DNA from 2 places in the Paenibacillus sp. FSL E2-8871 genome. Region 2 is predicted to be linked to the other one. Evidence: a T-box and tRNA genes for the amino acid it is inferred to sense, from the RefSeq annotation. Region 2 holds a T-box; the other holds one or more tRNA genes.

Region 1 (3,252 bases), 2.2 Mb from region 2:
TCCACACGTACCCATACCGAACACGACCGTTAAGCCCTCCAGCGCCGATGGTACTTGGACCGAAGGGTCCTGGGAGAGTAGGACGTCGCCAAGCGGACAACCACATTACCCGTGGTATTTTTTTTGCCCTTAATATTGATGTGTCTTAAAAAGGGCCTTTAGCTCAGCTGGTTAGAGCGCACCCCTGATAAGGGTGAGGTCGGTGGTTCGAGTCCACTAAGGCCCACCATATTCCCTGATAGCTCAGTTGGTAGAGCACTCGACTGTTAATCGAGTTGTCACAGGTTCGAGTCCTGTTCGGGGAGCCATTTATGGAGAGGTGTCCGAGTTTGGCCGAAGGAGCACGATTGGAAATCGTGTAGGCGCCACAAGCGTCTCGAGGGTTCGAATCCCTCTCTCTCCGCCATGAATTTACTTCCCTGTTAGGGATGAGAAGCCTTGGTGGTTCGTTGGAACATAAGATTAGCATGGCCCGTTGGTCAAGGGGTTAAGACACCTCCCTTTCACGGAGGTAACATGGGTTCGAATCCCATACGGGTCATAACATGGAGGCTTAGCTCAGCTGGGAGAGCATCTGCCTTACAAGCAGAGGGTCGGGGGTTCGATCCCCTCAGCCTCCACCATATTCATTTAAGAACGACGCGGGGTGGAGCAGCCCGGTAGCTCGTCGGGCTCATAACCCGAAGGCCGCAGGTTCAAATCCTGCCCCCGCAACCAAATTTTCCTTAAGCATGATGTTTTGGGACTAGCTGGTTTAGTGTGAATGAATAGTATATAATTATTAAATGACGCGGGGTGGAGCAGCCCGGTAGCTCGTCGGGCTCATAACCCGAAGGCCGCAGGTTCAAATCCTGCCCCCGCAACCAATTTACTCTTATGCATTATGTCTATGGAACCGTGGTGTAGTTGGCCTAACATGCCTGCCTGTCACGCAGGAGATCGCGAGTTCGAATCTCGTCGGTTCCGCCATTTAGTTAATTATTGTTGGGGATTAGCCAAGCGGTAAGGCAACGGACTTTGACTCCGTCATGCATAGGTTCAAATCCTATATCCCCAGCCATTTATGAGAGCCATTAGCTCAGTTGGTAGAGCACCTGACTTTTAATCAGGGTGTCGAAGGTTCGAGTCCTTCATGGCTCACCATTATTTTTAAAGTGTGCGCGTGTGGCGGAATGGCAGACGCACCAGACTTAGGATCTGGCGTTTCACGACGTGGGGGTTCAAGTCCCTTCACGCGCACCATATTTTGCGGAAGTGGCTCAGCGGTAGAGCATCGCCTTGCCAAGGCGAGGGTCGCGGGTTCGATTCCCGTCTTCCGCTCCATAATTTTTGCGCCCTTAGCTCAGCTGGATAGAGCGTTTGACTACGAATCAAAAGGCCGGGAGTTCGAATCTCTCAGGGCGCGCCATTTTTATTACTAAGTAATTACATGTTTTGACGGGATGTAGCTCAGCTTGGTAGAGCACCTGGTTTGGGACCAGGGGGTCGCATGTTCAAATCGTGTCATCCCGATTTTATACCTTTGCGGGTGTAGTTCAATGGTAGAACTTCAGCCTTCCAAGCTGATAGCGTGGGTTCGATTCCCATCACCCGCTTATAATTAAGAAACATCTGTCTATTATAGGCAGGTGTTTTTTTGTATAGTTACATTCATATGGATACAATAGAACTTAGGGCTTTTAGTTGAGGAGGTAGCAATGTTTGAATTTGAAGCTAAATTAGTGCGACCTGATGCAAGTGGGAGCTGGACTTATCTTAACGTCCCTTTTGATGCCGAACAAATATTTGAAACAAAGTCCAGAATACAGGTAAAAGGAAGTGTAAATGGAATCCCCTATAGAGGAACGCTTATGCCCCATGGAAACGGAAAGCATTTTATGGTGGTAAAGAAAGAACTACGGGATCTAGCCAAAGCTCAACCCGGTGATATTGTGCATGTGACGATGGAGCAAGATCATCAATTACGGGAGGTAGAAGCCCCAGAGGATTTCCTTGATGCGTTGAGTAGCCATGAGCAGGCAGAAGCTTATTATAACGGTCTGGCTTATTCTTATCAGAAGGAATATGTATCTTGGATCGAAGCGGCGAAAAGACCTGAGACCAGAGCATCTCGTATCGAAAAATCAGTCAGTAAACTGGGTGAAGGATTGAGGCTCAAATAAAAGTATGAAGTGTGCTTAGCAGGCTGAATAGATTAACAGCGTCCTCTTCCATAAGATTGGAAAGGGACGCTGTTAATGTTGGTGATATATGCGAGTGGGCTTAAATAAGAACGGCTACCTCACCACAATTCACAAACTTAATACTTTCGATTTTTACTGATAACTCACCTGAAGGAATAGCTAGCTGACATGTACTGCCGATCTGAGCTAACAGCAACTGCATGCCAATAGGCGAGAACATTGAAATCTTGTTATCATTGGGTTCTGCCTGGTTTGGAAATACGATGGTGTAGGTATCTGTAGTATTGTCGTCTAAGTAGCGTAGCTGAAGCTGACTTCCAATCAATACGAGTGAATTCAATTCTTCACCATTAAAACGGGAAAGTAATTGTTCCAGCTCGGAGCAATAATGGGACAACAGCGTTTCAGCATTACTTCTTTGTTTGCTTCGTTCCGGGAAATACTGATTTAGAAATGCGATTTTTTCCTCATCAAAATAAATAAGCTGCTGGACCAGTTGTGTCCTTGAGCCTTCATAAATTAGACTATGGTTCATAGTAGATTTCACCCCCTCTAAGTAGCACATTCTTTGCAAATTTGTTATGACGCGTTGCCATATTAAAATCCCCCCTATACAAATAGAGGTCCCCTAGAGGGAACCTTCTGATCAGTATAACAGCTTCTATATGTAAATCCAATCCATTTTGCAAAGGCAATAAATTCTTACTAAATATTGTATTTAAAACGTTTGACTATTGTATAGTTGGGTGCTATGATAGGCTGATGTTATAGGCATTTCGTAGAAAACTGCGGAATGCCTATACTATATTTCGAAGATAATTTTACATTAAATGTTACCAGGGGAGTGATACGCCATGTACATTTCGTTGAGTTCACCTATAGAATCTAGACATAAAAAGTAACTATAATTTATTAAAGGAGAGATCAGGATGATTCAAGTAAAAGAGTTTGTAGATGCTGATAATTCGTATGCTGAGAATAAGGCTAATGAGTTCTTGGCAGGGCTGCGTGAGGAACAGGTTGTGAATATCTGTTACGGTTCGGTAGTTAAATCTTCACGTGATGGGGC
Region 2 (3,252 bases):
TATGCTTGCAGAATATAATGTCTCCTGCCAGAGGCTAAGCTGTCTCAGCAAAGCGAGCTCTGCTTTTTCCATTTCGAGTGGAAATTGAAGCTTTGAGGCATCTGTGATGAATGGGATTGTAGATTTGCTCAAAACACTGCTGGCACGGGCATAGGTGTACATCAGATAAACCCCGGTATTACCGGATATTTCGGTAGCCTGTTTGAAATCAAACACGATTTCCGTTCCCAGGTTAAACCGCAGCAGATAATAACGAATAGCAGCAGCTGCAATGATATGGCTGGAAAGACCCTCTTTATCGGAGCGCGAATGTTCTATGTTCTGTTCCATAAGCTTTACTAAATCGCTCACCTTAACGCCGATTCCTTGGCGCCCGGACATGGCATAAGAAGATTTCCCTTCTGAAACATCTATCCCCAGCTCAGCAGCAGAGGCCGGACTAAGAGAAACAACGCCATAACTTACATGATGGAGCTTCTCAGCCTGCTCGTTATATCCTAGTGCTCCTAAAGCCTGCTTAACCATTTGTTGCGGATATTCCTGTCTATAATCGATCACGTTAATAACACGGTCGGCATGTCCATAAGGCTCAGGGGTTCCAGTTAATCCTGTGGTCCATAAACCAGACGAGAATTCACTGTAGGTGAAATCTTTGGATAGTAGACCGAATTTCCAGAGATGATAAGCAATGTCTTTGGCTGTGTACGTCAAAATCCCATTCGAACGCACAAGCACCTTATCCATCTGATGATCCTCTGACTCCGCTCCACTGCTAACCTCTGTCCCTTGCTTTAGCACCCAGCAGCCCGCAAGTTTGCCTTCAGTCTCCTGTACAAAAACTGCCGTTTGCTTCAATAGCTCAGATGCGGCTGTCCAGAAGCCCTCTTTTAAAATATTGCTCTCCCACACCAGCAGGTCATAGTGAATACCAAAACGCTTCATTTCCGATACATGTTCTCTCACAATACGTTCAGCGACTAGGTTGCCCAGCCACGCCTCATTACCATCACCCTGTTCAAGGGCATGCAGCATATCCGTGCGCTTGTGAGTGATCTCTGGATTCCGTGCATATTCTTTGTTCACTTTGGCATATAGATCCCAGCAATAATCAGCGAAACGTTGATGTTCCCCTTCTAAAGGTACATTTAATAAACCAACGACTGTATCTGCCAGCTGATTGCCCAGATCATCCACGTAGTTATGGACCTCTACGTTATGTCCGGTTCTTTTCATGATTCTGACCAGCGCATCGCCGATGCAAGCATTTCTCAGATGACCTACATGAGCAGCTTTATTTGGATTGATTGAAGTGTGCTCTATGATGACCTTTTCCCTTGTGCTGTCAGGCAGATTAAAGGAATGTTTAGCCCACACCTGCCAATTCATATACAAATTAATAAATCCAGGAGCAGCTACTTCGACTTTTTGTAAAAGACCTGTGTAACTCTTTTGTAATTTAATTTCTGCTTTTACTAACTCTGCTATGACGAGAGGGGATTTACGCAGGAGTTTGGCTAGCTGCATAGCAATATTGCAGGAATAATCACCATGCTCTAGATTAGCTGGCTGTTCGATCAGAATTGCAACATCTTTTGGGTAGGCAACTTCTAAGGTGTGGAATACTTTTTTTACACTTTGTTCAATGCTGTGTTTGATGATTTGACTTAACATTTTATACCCTCCTTTGAAAATACAAAAAAGCCCTCATCTCAAAAGAGACGAGGGCTTTAGCGCTCGCGGTACCACTCTCGTTGCTAAACAGATGTTTAGCCACCTTACAGGATAACGGTCTTCAGCCGGGACTTCCTACTTAGGTTCAGAAGTCCATCTCACGGGTGCGCTTCATTAGGTGATCTGTACCGGCTTGCACTTACCCGGCTCGCTGTGGACTAGAACACGTTAACTACTCTCCCGCTCATCGATGCTTGAATAATTTTTATCAGTATAACGAATATTTCAAAAAAAGCAATAGGGTGTTACTCAGTAAAGTCTAGAAGATGCTTGAGTTTTAGATTGTCCGATTAGTAGATTACAAATTCAAAGAATAGAAGGTTGTCTTTTTTTCGGGTGGCAATTCCTTTGCTTAAATGTCCACACATTAACTTTAAATACAGAATATTACTATATAGAGCTATTAGTTATGAACCATGTTACTAGTGTTGTAGTTTTTAATCTTTCAAACTGCTGGTGGAAGGGAGGAGTGAATAGAGATGGCTTTATTTTCAACTGGACCTATAGATAATAGTCCAATTCTGGGGATCAGACAGACGCAAATGGTAACAGTAAAAGTAGTTAATCGTGATTCCCTTAATTCTTATAATCTAGTCATTCAAGGGTTTTTACTAGATGGATCAAGAACGATGTATGTGAATGAAATGGTGAGTCTCGCACCTAACCAAGTTTTAACTAGGAATTATTTTGCTGATTTAGACGCATTTGAATTTGAGTTTGCAACCTTAGAAGAAATTGAAGAAGAGATAGGGATCTCATTTTGGGGAAAACAGAATTCAGGGGGATTGGTAGATTCTCATCGCGTAGTAGCATGGGAAAAACATGCAGGAATAATCTAAAGGAGTGTTGAGAATTGAGCTATTTATCTACCGGGCCGATAGATAATACCATGGTGGGAGGTATACGACCTACTCAACATGTTACGATCAAAATCGATAACCGAAGCGACGTTATTTCTTCTACGGTTCTTGTCCAAGGTTATTATATGAATGGGACAAGAACTTTATATGTTAGTGAGCTTGTTAACGTTATGCCTGATCAAGTTGTAACAAAGGACTATTATGCGGATTTTGATGCGTTTGAATTTATTTTTACGACTTTAAGCCTGGTAGATGATCCTATTCAAATTTCTATATGGGGAAAAAATAGTGTAGGTCAAGTCGTGACTGCTCACCGACTTGTCCATTCAGAATTACACGGAGCAACGGTAGGGACAACTGGTGCTACAGGTGCAAATGGAGCGACAGGAGCAACAGGTGCGGATGGAGCAGATGGAGCGACAGGGGCAACGGGTGCGGATGGAGCAACAGGAGCCGCCGGAGCGACAGGAGCAACAGGTGCGGATGGAGCAGATGGAGCGACAGGGGCAACGGGTGCGGATGGAGCAACAGGAGCCGACGGAGTGACTGGTGCAACAGGGGCAGCCGGAGGAGCGACCGGAGCAACGGGAGCAGATGGAGCGACCGGAGCAACAGGAGCCGATGGAGTGACCGGAGCAACGGGAGCGGCAGGTGTAACTGG

The links. The T-box of region 2 lies ahead of NYE25_RS15300 (arginine--tRNA ligase). A T-box ahead of a tRNA ligase gene usually reads a tRNA of that ligase, here a tRNA-Arg.
Region 1: it encodes a tRNA-Arg, which carries the amino acid that the T-box ahead of NYE25_RS15300 (arginine--tRNA ligase) is inferred to sense. The anticodon was not compared.

Annotation. Positions count from the first base shown of each region.
Region 1 is NZ_JBBOBV010000001.1:5,567,592-5,570,843, forward strand. It holds rRNA gene rrf (5S ribosomal RNA) at 1-94, shown strand, start outside; tRNA gene NYE25_RS25025 (tRNA-Ile) at 153-229, shown strand; tRNA gene NYE25_RS25030 (tRNA-Asn) at 233-308, shown strand; tRNA gene NYE25_RS25035 (tRNA-Ser) at 314-406, shown strand; tRNA gene NYE25_RS25040 (tRNA-Glu) at 470-541, shown strand; tRNA gene NYE25_RS25045 (tRNA-Val) at 548-623, shown strand; tRNA gene NYE25_RS25050 (tRNA-Met) at 641-717, shown strand; tRNA gene NYE25_RS25055 (tRNA-Met) at 790-866, shown strand; tRNA gene NYE25_RS25060 (tRNA-Asp) at 892-969, shown strand; tRNA gene NYE25_RS25065 (tRNA-Gln) at 986-1,060, shown strand; tRNA gene NYE25_RS25070 (tRNA-Lys) at 1,068-1,143, shown strand; tRNA gene NYE25_RS25075 (tRNA-Leu) at 1,159-1,242, shown strand; tRNA gene NYE25_RS25080 (tRNA-Gly) at 1,249-1,323, shown strand; tRNA gene NYE25_RS25085 (tRNA-Arg) at 1,332-1,408, shown strand; tRNA gene NYE25_RS25090 (tRNA-Pro) at 1,439-1,512, shown strand; tRNA gene NYE25_RS25095 (tRNA-Gly) at 1,525-1,595, shown strand; gene NYE25_RS25100 (YdeI/OmpD-associated family protein) at 1,698-2,162, shown strand; gene NYE25_RS25105 (GreA/GreB family elongation factor) at 2,263-2,718, opposite strand; gene NYE25_RS25110 (sporulation protein Cse60) at 3,113-3,252, shown strand, end outside.
Region 2 is NZ_JBBOBV010000001.1:3,333,938-3,337,189, reverse strand. It holds gene NYE25_RS15300 (arginine--tRNA ligase) at 1-1,671, opposite strand, end outside; T-box leader at 1,712-1,928, opposite strand; gene NYE25_RS15295 (hypothetical protein) at 2,211-2,570, shown strand; gene NYE25_RS15290 (collagen-like protein) at 2,585-3,252, shown strand, end outside.